4 regions of the Lysinibacillus sp. TE18511 genome follow, and region 1 is predicted to be linked to each of the others. Evidence: riboswitches for the same ligand, from Rfam matches in the RefSeq annotation. Region 1 holds a riboswitch; each other region holds the start of a gene.
The links. A riboswitch is a leader RNA that binds a small molecule or an ion and turns the genes downstream of it on or off. The one in region 1 is predicted to bind cobalamin.
Positions count from the first base shown of each region.

Region 2: it holds a riboswitch for cobalamin, as region 1 does, so the genes downstream of both, ACVWXS_RS01910 (hypothetical protein) here and ACVWXS_RS09255 ((2Fe-2S) ferredoxin domain-containing protein) in region 1, are expected to answer to the same signal.
Region 3: it holds a riboswitch for cobalamin, as region 1 does, so the genes downstream of both, ACVWXS_RS15185 (ribonucleotide reductase N-terminal alpha domain-containing protein) here and ACVWXS_RS09255 ((2Fe-2S) ferredoxin domain-containing protein) in region 1, are expected to answer to the same signal.
Region 4: it holds a riboswitch for cobalamin, as region 1 does, so the genes downstream of both, ACVWXS_RS20355 (ABC transporter substrate-binding protein) here and ACVWXS_RS09255 ((2Fe-2S) ferredoxin domain-containing protein) in region 1, are expected to answer to the same signal.

Region 1 covers NZ_JBSSFD010000009.1:94,465-100,418, reverse strand. Annotated here, with positions in the region: gene ACVWXS_RS09265 (sirohydrochlorin chelatase) at 1-811, opposite strand, end outside; gene cobJ (precorrin-3B C(17)-methyltransferase) at 827-2,500, opposite strand; gene ACVWXS_RS09255 ((2Fe-2S) ferredoxin domain-containing protein) at 2,505-2,876, opposite strand; cobalamin riboswitch at 3,018-3,201, opposite strand; cobalamin riboswitch at 3,428-3,612, shown strand; gene ACVWXS_RS09250 (energy-coupling factor ABC transporter permease) at 3,852-4,616, shown strand; gene ACVWXS_RS09245 (energy-coupling factor ABC transporter substrate-binding protein) at 4,618-4,890, shown strand; gene cbiQ (cobalt ECF transporter T component CbiQ) at 4,896-5,666, shown strand; gene ACVWXS_RS09235 (energy-coupling factor ABC transporter ATP-binding protein) at 5,666-5,954, shown strand, end outside.
Region 2 covers NZ_JBSSFD010000002.1:104,475-110,428, reverse strand. Annotated here, with positions in the region: gene ACVWXS_RS01930 (C40 family peptidase) at 1-724, shown strand, start outside; gene ytvI (sporulation integral membrane protein YtvI) at 838-1,896, opposite strand; gene ACVWXS_RS01920 (hypothetical protein) at 1,988-2,536, shown strand; gene ACVWXS_RS01915 (glutathione peroxidase) at 2,732-3,277, shown strand; cobalamin riboswitch at 3,554-3,746, shown strand; gene ACVWXS_RS01910 (hypothetical protein) at 3,913-4,455, shown strand; gene ACVWXS_RS01905 (ABC transporter substrate-binding protein) at 4,457-5,422, shown strand; gene ACVWXS_RS01900 (tyrosine-protein phosphatase) at 5,673-5,954, shown strand, end outside.
Region 3 covers NZ_JBSSFD010000020.1:48,348-54,301, reverse strand. Annotated here, with positions in the region: gene ACVWXS_RS15195 (ECF transporter S component) at 1-459, shown strand, start outside; gene ACVWXS_RS15200 (hypothetical protein) at 1-38, shown strand, start outside; gene ACVWXS_RS15190 (hypothetical protein) at 456-1,139, shown strand; cobalamin riboswitch at 1,250-1,437, shown strand; partial or broken gene ACVWXS_RS15185 (ribonucleotide reductase N-terminal alpha domain-containing protein) at 1,601-2,902, shown strand; gene ACVWXS_RS15180 (GIY-YIG nuclease family protein) at 3,044-3,772, shown strand; partial or broken gene ACVWXS_RS15175 (ribonucleoside-diphosphate reductase subunit alpha) at 3,995-4,906, shown strand; gene ACVWXS_RS15170 (ribonucleotide-diphosphate reductase subunit beta) at 4,919-5,954, shown strand, end outside.
Region 4 covers NZ_JBSSFD010000037.1:12,642-18,595, reverse strand. Annotated here, with positions in the region: gene ACVWXS_RS20365 (S9 family peptidase) at 268-2,256, opposite strand; gene ACVWXS_RS20360 (precorrin-3B methylase) at 2,637-3,299, opposite strand; gene ACVWXS_RS20355 (ABC transporter substrate-binding protein) at 3,353-4,348, opposite strand; cobalamin riboswitch at 4,720-4,904, opposite strand; gene ACVWXS_RS20350 (GTP-binding protein) at 5,230-5,954, shown strand, end outside.

The DNA of each region.
Region 1 (5,954 bases):
CATGTCCATGTACCGCCGCATAAGCACGATAGTTTTCTAAATCTTGCATACCTGTTGATGTACCATTCACAGCTTGCTCAATACGCTCTAATAACACATTTTGCAAACGCTCATGATAGCCAAAATAGTTAGCGATTTGAATATCACTGTCTGGATATTTCTCGTTAAATTGCTCGCACATACCATTCATGCGTTCCATTAGGATACCTGTGAATAAAAAGTACGGTAGCATAATAATTTTTTTAGCACCAAGTTTTACACAGCGCTCAATGCCTTCTTCAACACGAGGATCTGTTACACCCATAAAGGCGCTTTCTACGTACTGTACAGGTAGTTTTTCCCATAGCAGACGTGTAATTTTATAAAAATCACCATTCGCATATGGGTCACTGCCGCCTCGTGCAATTAATAAAATGGCAGTATCCTTATGGTCTTCTTCCGCATTAAAGCCAGTCTCTGCTAGGCGGTCTTCTAGAATCGCAAATATTTCTTCATGGACACCAATTGTTTGGCCATATGTGAATGTAATATTTGGATAATGCTCACGCGCATGCTCGATTTCTGCAGGAATATGCAGTTTTGAATGTCCCGCATGAAGAAGAATAATCGGAATAACATGTACCTCAGTAGCGCCCTTCTTGACACAGTTCGTAATACCTTCTTCAATGTTTGGCGAAGCAAACTCTAAAAAACATGTTTCTACTAAAAAACTATCATCAATACGAGGTGTCATTTGCTCAATAAATGTACGTACCTCATCATTTCCTGCTGCTAAACGGCTCCCATGGCCGACAAATAAAATTGCTTTCATCCTCATTACTCCTCACTAGTCGCCGCACGGAGCTGGCTCAACTTTTATTTTTGAAGACATATCCTGATACGTAAAATGAAGTATCTTTTTCACACGCTTAAAGTATTTAAACAAACGTTCATTCGGATGTGCATTTGCTTTATACTCTTCGATAATATCTGTGATCAGCGGTATAAGTTGCTCAGGTTCTAAACCCTCCACAACAGGCTGGGCCGCATGTGCTGTACGACCAACTGGCTTAGCCCCAATAAAAACATCAAACTTACTTTTGCGATAAACAATACCAATATCATCAAATACCGCTCGATAACATGCCATACCACAGCCGTTAAAACCTATATTCAACGTTTTCGGTAACGACATACCACCAAGCTTTTCTTGAATCTCTTCCGCATAAGGAATCGAATCAGTCTTTTCTCCATAGCAGAAATCACAAGCCTTTAACGATAGCACGTCACCAATCGGTGCTAGTAAAAAGCCAACTTCTCGAAGCTTTGCTGTAATCACTGCAGGATCAGTCGTCGGAATTTTCAGATGAATTTGATGGTCTGGTGTATACTCCATCGTTCCTTCTTCTCCAACTACCTCTGCTAGCGTCATCATTTGTTGAGGAGTAAAGAACTTATTAGCTACTCCTGGACTCACAGCTAATTCAAAAATGGATTCCATTTTTTGTTGAACAAGCTTCGGTGTTACCCTCACTGCACTTGTTCCCTTCACCATTGCTAGTGCTGATGTCGCCATTTCAAGTGATGACTTTTTTTTAGGCTTTGGTTCTGATGTTATGGCTAAACTGGGCTTAATACGATTTGCATTGGGATCTGTCGCAAAATCATTACGAGCCATCCCTGTTTCTTGATTCATTGCCCATGGTTCATTTTCTTCTTTTAGACGTTGATGTGGTCGTAACGGTTGTTTTTCATCGCCGAGTGTATATTTGCGCTGATAACCACGTGGCGTAATCATTTTATTGTCATAGAAGAACGTTGATGAATTCCCGATAACAACAGTTGTTAGCATGCCAATATCATGTTCTAGCATTTCTGCTAAAGTCGTCATCGTAATTTCCTGACGTTCACGATACGCACTTTTCACAAGTCCTACCGGTGTATCCGGAGAACGATATTCTAATAAAATTCGTTGTGCCTCTACGATTTGTCTCGTACGACGGCCACTTTTTGGGTTATAAAGAGCAATAACGAAATCAGCCATTGCCGCTGCTTCTACTCGCTTTGCAATTAAATTCCAAGGTGTTAAGTGGTCACTTAAACTAATCGTACAGGCGTCATGCATAATCGGAGCACCTAGTAAACTTGCACATGAATTGATAGCAGAAATACCTGGAACAATCTCTACCTCAACACCAGTTGCTTCCGTCCAGCCTAGCTCAATTAAAACTTCATATACTAAGCCTGCCATGCCATAAACGCCAGCATCACCGCTCGATATAACCGATACGATACTTCCTGCCTCTGCTTGGCGCACTGCTTCTTGTGCACGTGAAACTTCTTCTGTCATACCAGTACTAACAATTGACTTTGCACTAACTAAATCCTGAATAAGCTCAACATATGTTTTATAGCCTATGATCATATCACTTTGTTGAAGTGCCTCAACAGCACGAGTCGTAATATGTTTAAAATCCCCAGGTCCAAAACCAACTACGAAAATCTTTCCTTTTTGCGCCATTTTGTTACCCCTCTTTCACCTTTTCAATGCCTTTAATGGCTGTTGTTTGTGCTGTACGCTGTAACGAACCTTCACGCAATGTAAAGACATGCTCATTTTGTAATGCTTCATGATTTAAATCTTGTACGAGTGCCCGCGCATGCTCTGTAGTCGGCACACGGTACCAATTCCCCTGAGGATAAGCGATAACAACACATGCATCCTTACATCTACCATTACAGCGTGTCCTAGTCGTATGTATGTCCTGATCAAGCGCTTGCATTTGTATTTCATCACGGATTGCCTGTGTAATTTCCTCTGCATCTTTTTTCATACAGCTACTGCCATTGCAAATAAAAAGATGCGTTTTCATCCCCTCTAAATTCCAAGTTGTCATTGTTGTTCTCCCCTCATTTGCTTTTAGGAAAAAGAAAAACCTTTACTCTAGACGAAGAGTAAAGGTTTTGTAGAAGCTAAATAAAAAACGAATATATACAGCTACTCGCTCTCGCTTCAACTTCTCCCTCCGAAAAGTTTGCATGCATCATCACAATAAGCAGGTTTCCTGACTTAAGCATCCTTTTACTTTCGCGCCTTCCTAAGTTTTCACTAGTGGCATTTGCGATTTCATCAGCTATTACAGTAGCGGGGGCTGTATCGGATTTTCACCGATTTCCCTATTATCTCGAAAATATTCAAGCACTTATTGATGTTTTATATGAAATTGTACTTTTTATGTAATAGAAAACTGTCTCTATCATATCTTAATTTTTAAAAATTTCAATATTTCTTTCTCAAATTGTGACATTTTTATTAAAAATTCAGAGAAAACGCGAAATTTTTATCTGTATTTATCTGAATTTTCGACATTGACCTTTAATTCTAAAATTTTTATAAAAAGTATAGCATATATGTGGAAATTCATGTTACACTTTGTCGTGAAATCTCACAACTTCATTCTTTTTCGGTGCGAAGTGTATACCATTTCGCTTAAAAGGGAAGCCGGTTCAAGTCCGGCGCGGTCCCGCCACTGTACTAGGGAGTTTTATAGATCATGTCACTGTCCAAAGGATGGGAAGGCCTATAAAACGTTGAACTAAAGCCAGGAGACCTGCCGAAAAATATGTGATCGTTTCAACCTACGAGGATAGGTGTGCGGCTTAGCAGATTAAAATTTTATTTGCCTCTTTTAGCTATGCACTTTTCCAAAGTCGGAGAAGTGCTTTTTATTTTCATTCAGAAGAGACTCCATCTCATGGTGGTAGATGTTTACAGATATAGCCAAAACACCTCCTGAATGAAAATAAAGCCTCGAACGCAATTACGCCAAGGCGAAATTGATATCGTTCGCACGCTACATTCGAAAAATATAATGTTAGGAGGAGAGATTTTGAAATTCTCACCTTGGAAGCTTAGTTATTTCTTGCTGGCATTTTTATTTGTGCCAAATCGTGCATTTGCTATGCATATCATGGAGGGCTTTTTGCCGATTGAATGGGCAATTTTTTGGTGGGTCTTATCGATTCCATTTATTATTTTAGGATTACGCTCTATTCGTAAAACCATTGATGAAAATCCTGAAACAAAAATGATACTAGGTTTATCCGGTGCCTTCACCTTTGTATTATCAGCCTTAAAAATCCCTTCTGTAACGGGGAGCTGCTCGCATCCGACAGGAGTTGGACTTGGGACTGTTCTTTTTGGACCACTAGCTATGAGTGTGATCGGGACAATCGTTTTATTATTCCAAGCTTTACTTTTAGCACATGGTGGGCTTACAACATTAGGGGCAAATGCATTTTCCATGGCAATTGTTGGTCCTATTATTGCTTACTCTGTATTTAAGGGCGCACAAAAAATGGGGCTATCATTTTCAGTAGCTGTCTTTTTAGCAGCAATGCTTGGTGACTTAGGTACATATGTTGTTACATCTGTACAATTAGCTCTTGCCTTCCCTTCTGAAGTAGGAGGGTTTATGGCATCATTCACAAAATTTGCTGGTATTTTTGCAATAACACAAATTCCGCTCGCGGTAAGTGAAGGAATTTTAACAGTGATCGTTATGAATTTCTTGAAAAAATATAATGTGAGCGAACTAAAAGCATTACGTGTTTTCTCAGCTAAGGAGGCACACTAAAATGAAAAAAAATTTACTGCTCTTGGCAATTGTTGTGTTTCTAGCTATCATTCCTCTATTTATCCAAAAGGGTGCAGAATTTGAGGGTGCTGATGGCCAAGCGGAAGCAGCAATTGGTGAAATTAACGCTGACTACGAACCATGGTTTGAAAGCATTTGGGAGCCACCAAGTGGTGAAATTGAAAGCTTATTATTCGCTCTACAAGCTGCTATCGGCGCTGGATTTATCGGCTATTTCATCGGCTTTATGCGCGGCAAACATAAAGAAGGTTAAACGATATGTTACTCATAGATAAGTATGCTTATTTGAATAAGCTAGCGTCTGTTCATCCGCTAGAAAAAATGACGTTATCCATAGGACTACTATTATTGTCGCTTATCATGAGAGATGAACGAATTTCACTCATTACATTTATTGTAATGAGTGCTTTTACCATTTTAAGCGCAAAAATCCCAGTTAAATATTATGCAAAACTGCTATTACTACCGGGATTTTTTTTACTTTCTAGTTTACTATCAATATTAATTTCTATAGCCCCATCAACAAGCACTCTCCCTACACATATTTGGTCGTTTTCTATTAACGGTTGGACAATTTTTGTAGGGCGCGCGAGTATAGAAACAGCACAGCAGCTTTTTTTCATCGTACTTGGCAGCATTAGCTGTTTGTATTTTTTAATTCTTACAACATCCGTACAATCGATCTGCTATGTTCTACGACTTTGGCGACTTCCCACTTTATTTGTAGAGCTAGTGGAACTAACGTATCGATTTATTTTTATTTTTTTAGACAGTATGCAAAAAATTCATCTTGCCCAGCAGGCTCGATTAGGTTACCGCTCCCCTATGCAATGGCTGCGCTCAATTTCAATGCTGATTGCAGCTTTATTTGCCGAGATGTTTCAGCGAAGTCGTGAACTAAACAATGCAATGCAGGCACGCGGTGGAGAAACTGTCTATTGGCAGGAGAATGTTACCTATTGCATGAAAAACTGGCTAGGTATGGCTGCTATTTTTATTTCCCTTATCATTTATGGAGGTTTTTTCTGATGACTGATTTATACTTTGAACTAAAACAATTATCCTACGCTTATGCAGATGGAACCCATGCTTTGACAGATCTTACACTCCAAATTCCAAAGGGAAAAAAAATCGCTTTACTTGGTCATAACGGAGCTGGGAAATCGACTTTATTTCAGCATTTAAATGGCATTTTAAAGCCTACCACTGGAAATATATCGTTTTGTGGCAAGGAACTTAACTATAGTAGAAAAGCATTAAAAGAATTGCGCCAACAGGTTGGAATTGTTTTTCAAGATGCAGACAACCAGCTTTTTT
Region 2 (5,954 bases), on a different contig from region 1:
GAAACAAAAAGCAACTTTAGATGAAAAACAAAAAGAGCTTCAAAAGCAATTCCAAGAGCTTCAACAAAAGGAAAGCGAAATGGAAGTAAAAAAAGCTGAAAACGAAGCAAAATCTCTTGCATTAAAGGCAGAAATTGCAACGAAACAAGAAGAAGAACGTTTAGAAGAAGAACGTAAAAAAGCAGAGGAAGAAGCAGCTCGTTTACGTGCACTTCAAGCAGTTACTCCAGTTGTACAAGCAACAAACAGCAATGCTAGCAATGACAGCAATGCTAACAATGACAACAACGGTAACAATGGTAACAATGATAACAAAGGTAACAAAGGTAATTCACAAAAAGTCGTTGTTGGGTCTGGCTCAGGTACTGCATCTTCAGGTGATGCTATTTCCACTGCGAAACAATTCCTAGGCACTAGCTATGTTTGGGGCGGCAACAACCCATCGACAGGATTTGACTGCTCAGGTCTTGTACAATGGTCTTACAAGCAAGCAGGTGTATCTTTACCGCGTACAGCATCACAACAATATTCAGCAACACAACGTATTTCAGCAAGCGAAGCACGTGTAGGTGACTTAGTATTCTTCAGCTATGGTTCAGGCGTAGCGCATGTAGGTATTTACTTAGGTAACAACACGATGATTGATGCTCAAAATAAAGGTGTTGTCATTGAATCACTTGATTGGTGGAATCAATATTTAGTAGGCTTCGGTCGTATTCAATAAGCCTTACATTATATAGACGATTGAAATGACAAAAAGGTCATCTTTGTAAAGAAAAAATACAAAGATGACCTTTTTTTGTTTGAGGATGATTGAATTGATGTTTAGATAAAATGCTATATTTTAAAATTCAGCTTGATAATACCTGTTTCTTTTAATGCAATAAAGAAAATAATGACAAAAGGTCCTGCGAGTAAACCGATCACACCAAATAACTGAAGACCAATAAACATGGCAATTAATGTAGGTAAAGTTGATAAACCGATATGGTGACCCATTAATTTAGGCTCGACTACTCGACGAATAATGAGTAAAATAGCAGCTAGGATGAATAATTTTACAGCTATAGATATATTTCCTACTAATAGGTGATAAAGCCCCCATGGTGCCAAAATAATAATAGAACCGAGAAAAGGAATAATATCAATTAGCCATATAATAATTGTCATCGTTATTGCGTATTTTGGTTGGATTAGTAACAGCCCAATAAGTGTGACGCCCCCGATAATAAAGCTAACGAGTAAATGTGCCTTCATATAGCCGAAAATAGCATCCTTTAAACGATTCGCGACGATTTTCAATTTATTTGCAGTGCTAGGCTTTAAATATTTATAGGTGATCTGTTTTAACTTGGGTAAATCTAACATAAATAAAAATAGAGCAATCGTATAAACAAGAAGACTGATAAATAGGCTTGGGATTTCAGCAAAGAAGGCTGTAACTTTAGTATAATTAAAAAAGTTTAAAAAAGATTCTTCGATTTTCTTTATGAAATCCATTGTTGTATTTTGAAGCGAGGCACTTACTTCAGGAGGGAAGTCTTCTGTGTATTTAGAAATGTTTTCTTGCATACTAAGCCACATTTCTGATAGTTTTGAAATATAATAGGGAGCTTGCTTTGAAATTGAAATTATTTGCGACATAAGTTGTGTAATAGTAAAATAGCAAATGATGGAAATTAAAATAACGCTCACTATATAAATAAACGCAACTGCAATTTTTCGAGACATTTTCCATCGCCGTTTAAAGAACATAACAATTGGCTCTAAAAAAAATGCAGTAACACCAGCTAATATAACGGGAACGGAAACTGGGATAATAAAATATGCAGCTACAATTAAAGTAATAATCATAATCATTCTAAAAATCAGTTTCCTAGAATTAATTTTATTCATAAACTCACCTTCTTTGCGCAAAGTAAGTTTAGTGTACCATAAAACATAAAAATATTATTACGGTCTGAAACAATAAAGGTAGGGATGAATCATGGAAAAAGGGATTATGCAACTTTTTAGTAATTTAACAGAACGTGACCGCGATATTCAATATGAATCTTTCGAAGAATTGATGAAAATAATGCAGGAACCAGTTGATTGGACATATGCAGTTTGGGAACAACTTATTCAGGCTCTTACATACAAAAATGGGCATGTTCGTGCAAGCGCGGCACAATTTTTATGCGCATTGGCAGCAAAAAGTGATCCAGAAGAGAGAGTATTAGAGGATTTCTTAAAGATTTGGGCAGTGACGTATGATGAAAAAACAGAAACGGCGAGACTTACTTTGCAGGCAATTTGGAAAATAGGTTTAGCGGGGCAGGTACAAAGAGATTTAGTCGTTTCATATTTGGCAAAAAGATTTCAAACATGCTTAGACGAAAAGCAACCGGCATTAATGCGCTATGATATTATTGTATCTTTTAAAAAGCTATTTGATGAAACGAAAGACCCGAAGCTATTAAAAATTGCGGAGCGTTTAATTGCGGAAGAAAAAGATGTTAAATACAAAAAGAAATATATGAAAGCCATCCATTAAAGACGTGGAATGGCTATTTTTTTTGTGAAAATTCTTTCGTTAATAGAGAAATAGTTTATAATATATCAGGCGTGCTGAGTAGGAAAATATAGGTTTATTATTGACCGATAATAGGATTTTTTGTGCTAACGTATGCCTATTTTTAAGGCCCATCACCACACCTGACAAATAGGAAAAAATAAAAGGAGTTAAACAATGAGCATTTATAATTATTTAGTCAAGAAGCCAAACGGTGAGATATTATCAATGGAAACTTATCGAGGAAAAACGCTGTTAATCGTTAATACAGCAAACAAGTGCCGTTTTACATATCAATTTGAAGACTTACAAAAAATGTATGATAAATATGGGAAGGATAATTTTGTCGTTTTAGGTTTTCCTTGTGATCAATTCGATAATCAAAATCCTGAGGATGGCGAACAAACTACTCACCTTTGTAAAATCAACTATGGTGTAACATTCCCAATTTTTGAACTGGTGCAGGTAAATGGAGATACGACACACCCATTATTCAATTATTTAAAGCACGAGATAGATTATCGCGAATTTGGCAAGGCAAGTATGCAGGAAAAAATGTTAGCGGAAGCAATTATCCAAATTGCGCCTAGTTTTTTAGACGGTCGTAATATTCGCTGGAACTTTACGAAATTTTTAATAGATACAAATGGTAAGACAGTTGCCCGCTTTGAACCTACAGATTCACAGCTAGATGTTGAGCAAGCTATTGAAAAAATTTTATAAAACTTTGAATCAATACTAGAATCTGTTCTTGATTAAAGAAGTATGCTGATGATAGCACCTAGTGTGGAGGGAGGATACGTTTGCAGAGAGCGTTCCCTCGCAGAATGTGCAGTCAAGTTGAAGAGCCATAACTATAAATCTCTTGAATATAGATTAGAGAATCATTTTGTATAGCTATGTAGAAATAGGCTTACTATTGTTCGTATTCATGTGTTTTCCGTTCATTTCAAAGCTATTTTTTCCTATCAATATGTGTTAAACTGCTTTACAAGTGAATTATTCTTGCAAAATAAAGGTGTTAACAAGCATAATTGGGAATTCGGTGAAAGACCGAAGCTGTTTCCGCAACTGTAAGTACAGGAATCATAAAAGATATACCACTGTCGGAATATCGGATGGGAAAGTTTTTATGACTCATGACATGATTGGATGTACAAGCCAGGAGACCGACCTTTATTTGAACGTATAGATACTCTTCGGAAGCTAGGAGGATATGCGGCAAATACATAGGCTTTGTCGTGTCTATGCGACACTATTTATGCTATTTTCGTCGTCCCTTAGGAGTAGGGTCGACGTTTTTTTATGTATACTCACTTTTAGTAAGAATTTTTCACGAAGGAAAGCGGGGACTAGATTTGAAAAAAGATGCACGTTATTCTTGCTATCCATTTATGCGTGAAAAGGCATCAACAGTAGATTTTGAAATTCGAACAGATAGTCTTACAACACATATGGGTGTCGCTTTAGTAGCAGTAAATAAAGAGACAGTAAGGGTAGTGGCAGATGATTTATTAGCTATTTTGCCAATGGCTTACCATGTAAATGGCTCCGTCCGAGGGAAATTAGCAGTAACTGAAGATGATTTAGCGTGGCTTAGTGTTCGTTATGATTTTTATGTTAGTCATGTGAAAGATGAGATTCAGAATTTTGTATTACCGCAAGGAACAGAGGCTGCTGCTGCATTACATGTATGTCGTAGTGAGGCGAAAAAATCATACCGTATTCTACACAAAGTTTCTGAGGAACGGGAAGTACCAGCTATTCTATTTGATTATTTAGGATTACTAGCCAATATATTTTTTGTTATGGCTGTCTATATGAATCAGCGCGCTGGTATTGCTGAAATACCGTTTATTAGTAAGTCATACCCAATGAAAAAGAAAAAGGAGAATCAATGAAATGAAGAAATTGTTTAATCTACAATGGCTTTCTGTATTAATGTTAGCACTCGTATTAGTAGGCTGCGGCACAAAAGAGGATGCTAACAAAGACACTGTTTCTAAGGACGAGCAACAAACTGAGAGCACAAGCTATAAAGTTACGGATGATCGTGGTGTAGAAGTAGCGTTTGATGCAGTACCGAAAACTATTGTTTCATTACAACCAAGTAATACAGAAATTTTATTTGCTCTAGGCGTTGGCGATAAAATCGTTGGTGCAACTGAGTATGATACGTATCCAGAAGAAGCACAAAAAATTGAGCGCGTTTCTGATTCTACAAAATTCAATAGTGAGCGTATTTTAGCGTTAAAGCCAGATGTCGTTATTGCCTATATAACTGGTGGTGATGATGATGAAAACTTAAATGCGCTAAAAACTCTTGAAGATGTAGGAATTAAAGTTTTTGCCATCAAATCGGCTGCTTCATTTGATGATGTTTACGGGGATATCCAACAAATTGCATCTGTCATGGGGATTGAAGATAAAGGCGAAAAGTTAAATGAAGATATTAAAGCTAAAATTGCGGAAGTCCAGGCAAAAGTCAAAGATGTAAAAGAACCAAAAAATATTTACTTAGAAATTGGTCCAAAGCCAGACATCTATACAGCTGGTTCTGGTACATTCCAACAAGAGATTTTAAATGCTGCAAATGTGAAAAATGTATTTGCTGACGTTCAAAGCTGGGCAAAGGTATCTGAGGAAGATGTCATCGCGAAAAATCCAGAAGTCATTTTAACAACAGTAGGCTATGTAGAAAACTCAGTGGGAGAAATTCTTGCACGTGATGGATGGAATTCAATCACAGCCATTCAAAACAAAGCGGTTTATTATATAGATACTGATATTTCAAACCGTCCAGGTCCACGTATTGGTGAAGCTGTTGAGCTAGTAGCAAAAGCAGCATATCCTGAGTTATTTAAATAAACTATATTGAAAAGTATTTTAGAGCTGTCCTTTATCAAGGGCAGCTTTTTTGATGTTGGGTGAATCTAATGATAGTTGCTCGGTTGGGGAGGTAAAGTGCTCAGGTGGATGAAGAAGTGCTCGGATATTACCTTACATCACTCAGCTTGAGACTAGCTGATGACATTTCCTAGTGCGAAAATTGGTATTATAGCGAATTGTTATATAGAATATAAATAAGAATGTTTATTAACAGAGGGAGGTGCAGTGAATGAAACAGTTTGATATGAAGATTATTCCGTTTGAGGCTGTTCATAATTTTCGTGATATGGGTGGATATAAGACGAGAGATGGGCGTTCTGTAAAGAATGGCTTGTTTTATCGTTCAGCCGCGCTTGGCAAAATGACGAAAGCAGATAAGGAGCTTTTTGGAACGCTAGGTGTGAAAACAATTTTTGATTATCGCGACAACCATGAGGCACAAAATAACCCTAATCCGATTTTCCCGCAAGCTAAATATATTCAAATTCCAGCAAAGGGCAATCATGCTTTT
Region 3 (5,954 bases), on a different contig from region 1:
ATGGTAGCGGCAATTTGTGCAGTTGGGGCAGTTATTAAAATTCCAACACCATTTATTACAACTGCTGCGCTGGACGCTGCTCCTGCATTTTTGAGCGTTGTATTTTTATCTCCGGTATTGGCTGGGGTTGCAGGGGCAATTGGGCATTTTATTACGGCCTTAACTTCTGGCTTCCTACTTGGACCACTCCATATTATTATCGCAGTAGAGATGTTTATCGTTGTATGGATCTTCGGAGTGATGCATAAAAAAGGAATGCATTTCTGGAAATGGCCTGTGGCACTGATTTTAAATGGCGTTGTGGCACCATTACCGTTTTACTTTATCATTAGTCCGGCATTTTATTGGGCATCTCTTACTAGTCTTCCGTTGGCAACACTAATTAATTTAGTCATCGTTGCAGTTGTAATGCCAATTTTATCTAAAGTATTTGTGCGTAAGGCAGGGCGATTACATTGAGAAATGCCATAAAAGTAGGTGAGCTGATTGCTACAACAGATAATGCCGCAGCCATTGGTGAAAAGACACAAGATGTTGTGTCTGCCTCAGATCAACTCACGGCATACTTGACAGCACGTGTTACTTTTTTAGAGCAGCTTGCCGCAAATGCTTTACCTACACATGTCCTACTCGCTAATTTTTCAGGGGATGCGGCATGGTCTCGTTATGTGGCGGGTATTCAACAAGTTTTTGATGAAGCTGGTCTTATTTGTCCACAAATAGACGGTAGCACTGAGTCCAATATGCCGACTGTACAATCTGGTTTGTCCATAACGATGCTTGGTGAACAGCAGCAACGCACACCATATAAGCATGAACAGCTAATTTGGTATACATATGGACTGCCGCTTGTTGGCAATGAAGTCCTTGCACAGCCTGAGGATGTTGCCCAGCTACAGCCTATTTTTCAGGCATGGAAAGAGGAAATTGTACAGCAAGTTTGGCCAGTTGGATCAAAAGGTTTGCAAGCAGAATTTACCCGTCTTTTTGGTAATCAACAGGTCAAAAGTTCGTTAAATGTTGAGAAAACGGCTGGTCCATGTGCAGTCATTTTACTCGGAATACATCCAGAAAAAGAGCAGCTGGCACAAAAAATCTTTCTTAGAAATTTTGAGAAACTACGTAAAACTGCATTGTAATTGGGCTTGCTTCGAGAAAAAGTAGTGCGTAAAAAAAATCAAGGGGCAAAACACCTATTGCAACAATAAACACAATATGTTAGATTTGTTTAGGAGTTAAAACACAATATATAGTATTTTGGACGAGCGGTACCAATGTGGTTTAAAAGGGAATTCGGAAAAAGAGTCATCTTATGCCGAAGCTGTCCCCGCAACTGTAAGTGCTGACAAATGATGAAGAGGCCACTGTTAACAATGGGAAGGTGATCATTTGGAGGAAGCATGAGCCAGGAGACCTGCCGATTTGTTCAAGACAGCGACACATTCTTCGGGGATTGAGAAGTGGAGGCGAGAGATTTGTTCACTTCTGTGTGTGCATGTCCTTCATTTCCATTTCCGATTTTACAGCGATCACGCAACCGATAGAGGATGCGTGATCGCTTTTTGTGTTGTCTGGAGAAAGAAAGGGAGAGTATGTGTATATGACAATTCAAATCGAACAGCAAATTGCTAAGCTAAAGAAAAGTTACACGGAGGATGAACTTGAAAGTTTTGTAAGGTTATCGGATCGATGGCTACGAAAAAATGACGATGCCACATTTGAGGCATGGGCGGATGCGATGATTTTACAAACGCTTAGCCTAATTGATGAAGAGGAGCCATATTGGACATTTGTTGCAGCGCAAATTTATTTAGAAAAATTATATGACCAGTTTGCAATGCGTCGCGGTGTTTCAGTAAAAGATGTTTATCAGGTGTTCCCAGCACAATTAGCACGCTATACAGAGGCTGGTTTGTATCATGAAAGTTTAACAACAAAATATAGTAAGCAGGAGCTTCAGGAACTTGCTACATATTTAGAACAAAGTCGAGATGAGTTATTTACATATATTGGCTTAAAAACATTGATGGACCGTTATGTTGTACGTGATTATACGAAAACACCTGTAGAGTTACCACAGGAACGTTGGATGGTCATTGCGATGACATTGATGCAGGATGAAACAGAAAATCGTTTACAAAAGGTGCGAGAGTCTTATTGGGCGATGAGTAATTTATATATGACTGTAGCCACTCCGACATTATCGAATGCAGGTAAAACGCATGGCCAGTTATCTAGCTGCTTTATCGATACAGTCGATGATAGTTTACAAAGTATTTATGACACGAATACAGATGTCGCAACATTATCGAAGTACGGCGGTGGTATTGGCGTTTATATGGGCAAAATTCGTAGCCGAGGCTCATCTATTAAAGGTTTTAAAGGTGCATCAAGTGGCGTATTACCTTGGATTAAACAGCTTAATAATACGGCAGTTTCAGTCGATCAGCTTGGTCAACGCCAAGGAGCTATTGCGGTCTATTTAGATGTTTGGCATAAGGACGTCTTTACGTTTTTAGATTTACGTTTAAACAATGGGGATGAGCGTTTGCGTGCCCATGATATTTTCACAGGATTATGCTTACCGGATTTATTTATGGAGACAGTTGAGGCACGTGGGGAATGGCATTTATTTGACCCACATGAAGTGCGAGAGGTCATGGGCTTCTCATTAGAAGATTTCTATGATGAGAAAAAAGGTGACGGCTCCTTCCGTACAAAATATGCAGAATGTATTGCCAATCCTTTATTAAGCCGTGAAGTCGTACCAGCGATCGATATTATGAAACGTATTATGCGCTCACAGCTTGAAACGGGCGTGCCGTTTATGTTTTATCGTGATGAAGTAAATCGTATGAATCCGAATAAGCATGAAGGGATGGTTTACTCAAGTAATTTGTGTTAATAGTAGCACCTTCAATCAGAAATGGTTGTCGAAAACTCCGTTAAACGGGGAAAGTCACAATGTGATAACCCACCGTGCTAAATCTTTTGATTAAATATACTATGTTTCATATAATAGAACAAATATTCTGTTTTAGGGGTGATCGATATTTCTAAAGCATATGGGTTCATATATGTAACAATAAATAAAGTAAATGGCAAAAAGTATATTGGAAAATGTATTTATGATCGTATAAATAACTGGGAAAATTATTTAGGATCAGGAGTATATTTAAAGAGAGCCATAAAAAAATATGGTAAAGAAAATTTTGAGAGAAAAATAATTTGTAATGCGTATTCCGATGAAGAATTGAATCAATTAGAAGAGTTTTATTTAAATTATTTTGATGTTGTTAATTCTACTGAATTTTACAATATTAAACTAACTTCTATTGGTGGAGATGTTTTCACTTTTCATCCAAATAAAGAAGCAATTAGAAAACAAAGAATTGAGCAAATGACTGGAGAAGGAAATCATCAATTTGGAAAAGCTAAAACGAAGAAAATGATAGATTCAGTGAAAAAAGCCAATTCTAAACGAGTAGTAATTGATGGTGTGCAGTATGATTCAGTTACAATTGCTTCAAAAAAATTGAGTATTGGAATTAGCACAATAAATTACAGATTAAATTCGGTTAACTTTCCAACATATGAACGATTAATGCCGAAAAAAGAACATAAAATTAGTGGATATAAATGCAAAGTTGGAAATCAAGTTTTTGATTCCATTACTGAGGCAGCAAAGTTTTATGGTATTTCAACTCATGCAATGAGGTATCGCATGAACTCTCAAAATTTCCCTGACCATGTTTTTATTAATCAAAAGTAAAAGCCTAACGACTATCGAAAGCATAGCTCATTGAAAAACATGAGTGAAGAAGCGAGTAGAGTACCCCTCAAGCGAGGCCCGATATAGGGATAATTCATAAAGGGAAAAGCGGAGCATCCTACAGGTAGAGCTAAGGATGATGATATAGTCTCCTCTGTATAGTGATATACAGCAGTTCATAAGAGAACGGATTAGGTTTAGCGAACCTAGTTGAAGAAAAGGACAGAAATATTCCAAAATATGTCAGCTACTGAATTTGAGTCAATTACCCTAGAGGATGATGTCATCGTTACGCGTCGTAAGCCTGGAGATTTCGTTGTATGTAACTTATCATCTATTAATTTAGGCAGAGCTGTACCGGCTGGTGTTCTAGAACGATTGATCCCGGTGCAAGTACGTATGCTAGATAACGTTATTGCTCTAAATACAATTCCAGTAAAACAAGCAGAACGTACGAACTTACGCTACCGCGGTATCGGGCTTGGAACATTTGGCTGGCACCACCTATTAGCTTTGAATGAAATTCAATGGGAGTCTGAGGAAGCTGTAGAATTTGCGGACAAGCTATATGAGGAAATTGCCTATTTAACGATTCGTGCTTCTAACGATTTGGCAAGTGAAAAAGGTGCTTACCCATTATTTGAAGGCTCAGATTGGCATACTGGTGCGTATTTTGACAAACGTGGCTACGACAGTGATAAATGGAATGCGTTACGCGCAGCAGTTGCTGATAACGGTATGCGTAACGGCTATGTTATGGCAGTTGCCCCTAACTCATCAACATCTATTTTAGCGGGTAGTACGGCAACGATTGATCCAATCTTCCAAAAGAGTTATTCAGAGGAGAAAAAGGATTACAAAATTCCAGTAACCGTACCAGATCTATCACCGACGACGACTTGGTATTATAAATCAGCTTATTTCATCGATCAAAATTGGACAATCAAGCAAAATGCTGCACGAGCTCGTCATATTGACCAAGGCATTTCACTTAATTTATATGTTCAAAATACGATTAAGGCGAAGGATTTATTGGCACTACATATGAACGCTTGGGCGAGTGGTGTGAAAACGACTTATTATGTACGCTCAACGTCTGTAGAATTGCTAGAATGTGAGTCTTGTGCAAGCTAGGAGGAAGTAACGATGACAACGATTACGAAACGACAAATTATGGATAAAGAAGCGCCGAACCGTTCAACAGGGATTGTGAACGGTCGCTCTTCTAACATTTTAAACTGGGATGATGTGCGTTTTAGCTGGGCTTATCCAAAGTATAAAAAAATGCTTGGTAACTTCTGGACACCATTTGAAATTAATATGAGCAATGATGTGAAGCAGTTTCCTGAGCTATCAGCAGTTGAACAGGAATCATTTTTGAAAATAATTGGTTTACTAGCACTTTTAGATAGTGTACAAACAGATTTTGCTGGTAAAGTAGCAGATTATTTAACAGATTCAAGCTTAAATGCATTAATGATTATTTTAGCGCAGCAAGAGGTTATCCATAATCACTCTTATTCCTATGTGCTATCAAGTATTGTGAACAAAAATGAGCAGGATCGTACGTTTGACTTTTGGCGAACGGAGCCTGTGTTAGAGCGACGCAATGATTTCGTTATTAAAGGCTACCATGCATTTTCGGAAGAGCCATCTGTTGAAAATATGCTAGAAGCGATTATCTATGATGTGATTTTAGAAGGTTTATTCTTTTATTCTGGCTTTGCGTTCTTCTATCATTTAGCACGCAATCAAAAAATGGTGGCCTCGTCAACGATGATTAATTATATTAATCGCGATGAGCAGCTTCATGTCGATTTATTCATCAAAATTTATCAAGAGCTATTAGCGGAATATCCTGAATACGATACACCTGAACGAGCAGCACGTGTACAGGAAATATTCCGTGAGGCCGTACAGCTAGAGGTAGATTGGGCCAATGAAGTGATTGGCGATAAAATTGATGGCCTCGATGTGGAAGATGTCCATGATTATGTGCACTTCTATGCCAATGTTCGTTGTAATCAGCTTGGCGTTGAGCGTCCATTTGAGGGCTATCGCAAAAATCCATTGAAGTGGGTTAAAGCTTACGAGGATGTTGACTTAGGAAAAACGGACTTCTTCGAGCAACGTTCTCGTCAATATGTGAAGGTTAATGTAGAAGATAACGGGTTTGATGATT
Region 4 (5,954 bases), on a different contig from region 1:
CCCTGGCTACAGCAACACTGGTACCTGGCCTGGAACAATAATTAATTTCAAAAAAGCTCCGAAATTAATCATTCGGAGCTTTAGGAGATTTTTTGTATTTATTAATTAACATCAGTGTTACTTCCTCAATTTCCAATTCACCGTCAATATGTCTCTGGAAGAAGAACGAGCAGAAAGATTGGCACAAGAAGAAGCAATTAACAGCTTAGGAGCTAAACAAGTAGCACCTAAAGACCAGGTATTATTATTGACCACCAAAATTTTCTCTTACAGATATTCCACAAACCAATCCCGAATATATTCTAGTCTATTGATTCTTAACGTTGGTTTTCCGCTCCTTGAAAGTTCGTGATTGGATTCAGGGAAGCGAACAAATTTTGTTTCTTTTTTACGGTGTTTCAAGGCGATAAATAATTGCTCTGCCTGTTCAATCGGACAGCGATAGTCTTTTTCACTGTGTAAAATTAACAGCGGCGTCTCCACATTGTCCACATATTTAAGCGGTGAATGATGCCAAAGCTTCTCTATATTGTCTAGTCCCGCTTGGATTTGCCAGTCATTGAAGTAATAGCCGATATCACTTACGCCGTAAAAGCTAATCCAGTTAGAAATGCAACGTTGCGTAACAGCGGCTTTAAAGCGATTGGTATGTCCGACAATCCAGTTTGTCATAAAGCCCCCGTAACTCCCACCTGTTACACCGAGACGGACTTGATCAATAAAATCATAGTGCTCCAATGCAAAATCAACAGCAGCCATTAGGTCATTATAATCATTGCCACCATAATCACCACGGACTGCATCTACAAATTTCTGTCCGTATCCATGGCTTCCGCGAGGATTCGTATAAAGAACCGCAAAGCCTTGTGCAGCAAGGATTTGGAATTCATTAAAATAGGTGTTGGCATACATCGCATGCGGACCACCATGGATTTCTAGAATAAGTGGATATTTCTTCCCTTCTTCATAGCCGATTGGCTTCATCATCCAGCCGCTTACTTTCCAGCCATCCGCCCCTTCATATTCCATTGCTTCGGGCACAGATAATTCTCTCGTCTTTAAAAATTCTTCATTAACTTGTGTAAGCTGTTCCTTTTCACCAGTATTTAAATTTACGTAAAATAGATCGCCAGGATTTGTCGTCGTGCTAATTGCGACTACCGCTTTATCATTTTTTTGATCAAGTGAAAAACCATATACATACTGATCATCATGTATAGCTGGATATAATTCTCCAGAAAGATTGCCAAAATAAATGGCTGTATTTCCGCGATCTGTCACTTGGAAGTAAAAGCTTTCACTATCCTCCAACCATTGGACACGCGGGGCAACAACACTTTGAAGGAAATCGCCCACAACAAAATCACCGACAGGCACGTCAAATTCACTCGTTACACATGTCGTAAGGTTATGTTCCAAATCATAAATCCATAGCTTCGCATGTGTCGCATTTTCAAATTCTCTTTCACTGCCAACAAAAGCTATGTAGCGGCTATTCGGAGACCATGAAGTTTGGTAGAACACCCCTGTTCCTTCCGTTAGCTTGCGCGCATGTTTCGTTTCTACATCCAATAAGTAAATATCACTCATGAATGAAAAATCTAGATCCTCTGTTAAGTCTGCACTGTAAGAAAGATATTTTCCATTTGGAGACCATGTACCAAGCTGGAAATGATCTTTTCCTTCCGTCATCAGCTCTAATTCCCCAGATTCAAGATTGACGATTGCAATTTGAGTAAATTGCTCCATATCCAGAAATCCAGCTGCATCTGACTTATGTTTCATCTTTTCGATTTCAAGTGGTTTTAGTTCTTTGTCTTCTTTCTTATCAGGTTCAGCTTTATCATCAATGCTTTCATTTTTACCAAGCTTTACAGAGAAGGCTAATTTCTTGCCACACGGCGACCAAATAGGTGATGTCGCACCGTTTTTACAATGAGTAATTTGCTTCGCCTCTCCGCCCGTTTTAGAAAGCACAAAAATTTGTGGCTTGCCATTTCTCGTTGACACAAACGCGATTTTACTGCCATCTGGAGACCAAATAGGTGAATTTGTTTTATCTTCACCAAATGTCCATTGTTGAGGAATTTTTTCATCCAAGTTTATGTAATATAAATTAGACACATAGTCTTTTTTCTTGTCGTTGATATGAGTCTCCACATATACAACCTCTGTTCCATCAGGTGATACTTGTGGATCTGCCACTGATTTTAATTGATATAGATCTTCCGGTTTAATCCCTTGTTTGGATGTCATATTTTCCCGCCCCTTTTTGTTAATTGCATTACATAGTACAATATTTCGACGCCCTAAGTATTATTCCTGCTTATAAACAGAAAATTTTTAAATTTGGCCGCGTTATTACTTATATGAGATGTTTAAAAACATACACTGAAAAAAAAGTAGCTGCTTCGCAATAATTACAAAGAGCTACAGATATAATTTATTTCAAAATAAGAAATTTTTACCTAAACGGTCTCCTATTACTAAGACGTGAGAAATAGCTTCACGAGGAGATTAACATATTGGTGCTGGATTATTGTCAAAAATACCATGAAAGTTGGCTCGAATATTCCAATAGAAGTAACAAAAGGATGGTCCAAAACTCAAAAAAGTGTGTTTTAACATCACTTTTTTTACATTTTCCAATAATCAGCAGAATTTGTTCTACGATAAAATTTATAAAAAGGTTCATTCGGACGAGCATGCTCATTATAGAGTCGAATGATTTCATGAAGAAAACTTTCAATACGGTCAACTGCCACCCTTTTAGCAAATAGCGTCCCAGCTTGTGCTTTTGCCCCCATTGGCACCGCCCCTAAATAGACATCAAAGCTATCTTTTTGATAAACAAGGCCAATATCATCATATACTGGATTGTAGCAGGCAGAGGCACAGCCATTTACGTTTAAACGTAATCTTGTAGGGACCGCTATTCCTTCTAATGAATGATATAGCTGTTGAGTAATCGGTGCTGCCTCCATCTTATCACCATCACAGAAATCACAGGCCTTCATCGCAACAATTGGTCCTTTCTTTGTTGTTACATACAGACCAGCGTCTTGTAGCTCCTTAGTTGTATCTGCTACATCTACTGTCGGAATAGATACTAATATACTGTAAGAGGCGGAGTATTTGATTGCACCAGTTTCCCCTACAACCTTTGCAATTGTTTGAAATTGTGCAGGGGTATAATGCTTATTAATAATACCTGGGCTAACTGCAAGACATGTAAACTCTCCATTATGATTTAGCTTTTCAAATGTTTTGTCCGGTATATTTTTACAAAATGCATTCATTTATAACTCTCCTTATAAAAAAGAACTAGCAAGTCGCTAGCTCCTTATTTTGTCTAAAAGTTTTCAGGATAGAAGCCTTTTGCTAAAATTTGAATAGCTTCTGCAGCACGAACCCCTTCAGATGCAGCAGAAAGTGGTAAGATCACAAAGCGTTCATTTTTAACGGCTTCTATTTCTTTTAAGGCAGGATCATTTTTTAAGAAATTAATTTTTTGTTCCGCCGTTGTTTCTCCATAATCAACAACAACAACGACTTCTGGATTACGCTCTATTGCATCTTCTTTTGATACCGTAGTCCATCCTGATTCCACATCGCCAAAAATATTTTTACCACCAGCAATCGTCACAAGCTCATTCATAAAGTTTTGTCCAGCAGTAAGGACATCTTTATCACCACTATCAAACACTAATACACGCAGTTCTTCCCCATTTTGTGGTAATTTTGTACGTACAGCCTCTACATCTTTGGTCATTTGTGCAATTAAAGCATCTCCACGATCTTCAACACGGAATATTTTTGCGATATTTCGGATATCTGTGAAAATATCTTCTAAAGTTGGTTTCGTCATACTTGAGGCTGTATGTAAATAAGTGTGAATCCCTAATGCCTCAAGCTCTTCCTGTGTACCAACACCTTTCTCTCCAAAGGCGCTTTTCCAACCTCCGTATAAAAAGTCTGCTTCTGCATCAATAACCTGTTCCTTTGAAGGATACTGTTTAGCTAACACAGGCACTTTATCGTAGGCAGCTTGTAAGGGCTCGTAAATATTGTCATCTAAATAGGCGGTACCTACCATTGAATCTTCTAAGCCTAACGCTAACATAATTTCTGTTACATGTTGATTTAAGCTAATCGCTTTTTTTGGTGCTTCCTTATATACTTGTGTTGTTCCATTATTTTCAATCGTTATCTCTGTCTTTTCAGCTTGTGAAGGCTCTACCTTCTCCCCTTGTGCAGCCGATTCTGGTTTGTCCTTTGCATTACACGCGCTAAGTATAGCGATCAATGCTATCGCAAAGACAAGCCACAATCTTTTCCATTTCTTCATGTCCTCGTCTCCTTTGATGTTAAATATATAGAAAGAAATCGCTTGACTTCCTCGCTACTGAATGATCAATTATACCTCGGCATAATTGCGTCCGGATTCGGCTTTGTGCTTAGGCCTGCACGAGGGCCAACACGATGTCGGTCATTTCGGTAATGCCACAGGACGTGGCGTTTTTACCGATGCAGGTCAGTTAGCCGTTATCGCATGGATGTGATGGTTTTAGGCTAACATCCCCTAAGAACTCCTTACCGAATCCACATTCGCTGAACATAAGGTAAAAAGGGCATAAAAAAAACCCCTTGTTTCCAAGAGGTTCGCATAGTGAAAGATGGGTTTTACAACCTATTCACTAGCCCCATCCTCGTGGTTTAAGCAAAGATTACATATTGGCAGGTATCCTGGCTTAGGTTCATCATCTATACCCCTTCCCATAGCATGGCTACAGTGGCATCTTGTATAGACTCCCCATTTACAGTTGCGGGACAGCATCGGATTCGCACCGATTTCCCTTTTAAGCAAATGACAAATCATTTGCACCAACACATCTATTATTTTGTTATGAATGTTATTGCTAGACTAGCAGAAGAAATTTATGTTCGCAATCTCTCGAAAAAATCAAAAAATAATTGTTATGAATATAGTAGCACTATTTCGACATAAACACTAACTATTTTACATGAAATATTTTTATCCCACATAACTAGCAGTTAGCCAAGAAGTTTAGCGGGAGATTAACAGCCCGGAAATGCCCGATTGCTTTGGGGCAACAGGGTGTTTCTCTATCCAGTTGAGGTGACGAAACCCCCACTGATTAGTAGTCTTTACTTTATTTTATTTCTGTTACAATGATAATGGACGAAAAATAGAAACGAGGATTTTTTATGCATAAAACAATTGGTGTACTCGCTCACGTTGATGCAGGAAAAACAACATTTTCTGAGCAGTTACTATTCCATACAAACAGTATTCAAGCCCGTGGTCGAGTTGATCATCGAGATACATTTCTAGATAATCACGAACTAGAGCGTCAGCGAGGCATTACTATTTTTGCGGAACAAGGTCGCATGACGATTGGAAACGATACATATACGTTAATCGATACACCTGGGCACGTCGATTTTTCGCCAGAAATGGAACGTGCTATTCGTGTTATGGATTATGCCATCATTGTTATTAGTGCGGTCGAAGGAGTACAAGGTCATACTGAAACCGTGTGGCAACTTTTACGCAAGTATCATGTCCCTACCTTCTTCTTTATCAACAAAATAGATCGTGAAGGTGCAGATATCGAAGCCGTTATGACACAGCTTCAAAAAGATTGCTCTAAGGATGTACTATTAGTAGATGAACCGCTCCGTACTGAATATGTTTCCAATCACATGATGGAGTGGCTTGCTGAGCGTGATGAGCAGCTTCTCGATGCTTTTCTTAACGAGACGTTGGATAGCGTTAACTGCCTTACTCATATACAAGCGATGATTAAACAGGAAAAGGCCTTTTTATGTTTTTCTGGCTCTGCTTTAAAAGATACTGGGATAAAAGAATTCATTTCACAGCTCCCTCTACTTACTGAGACACATTTTAACAACAATGTAACGTTCCAAGG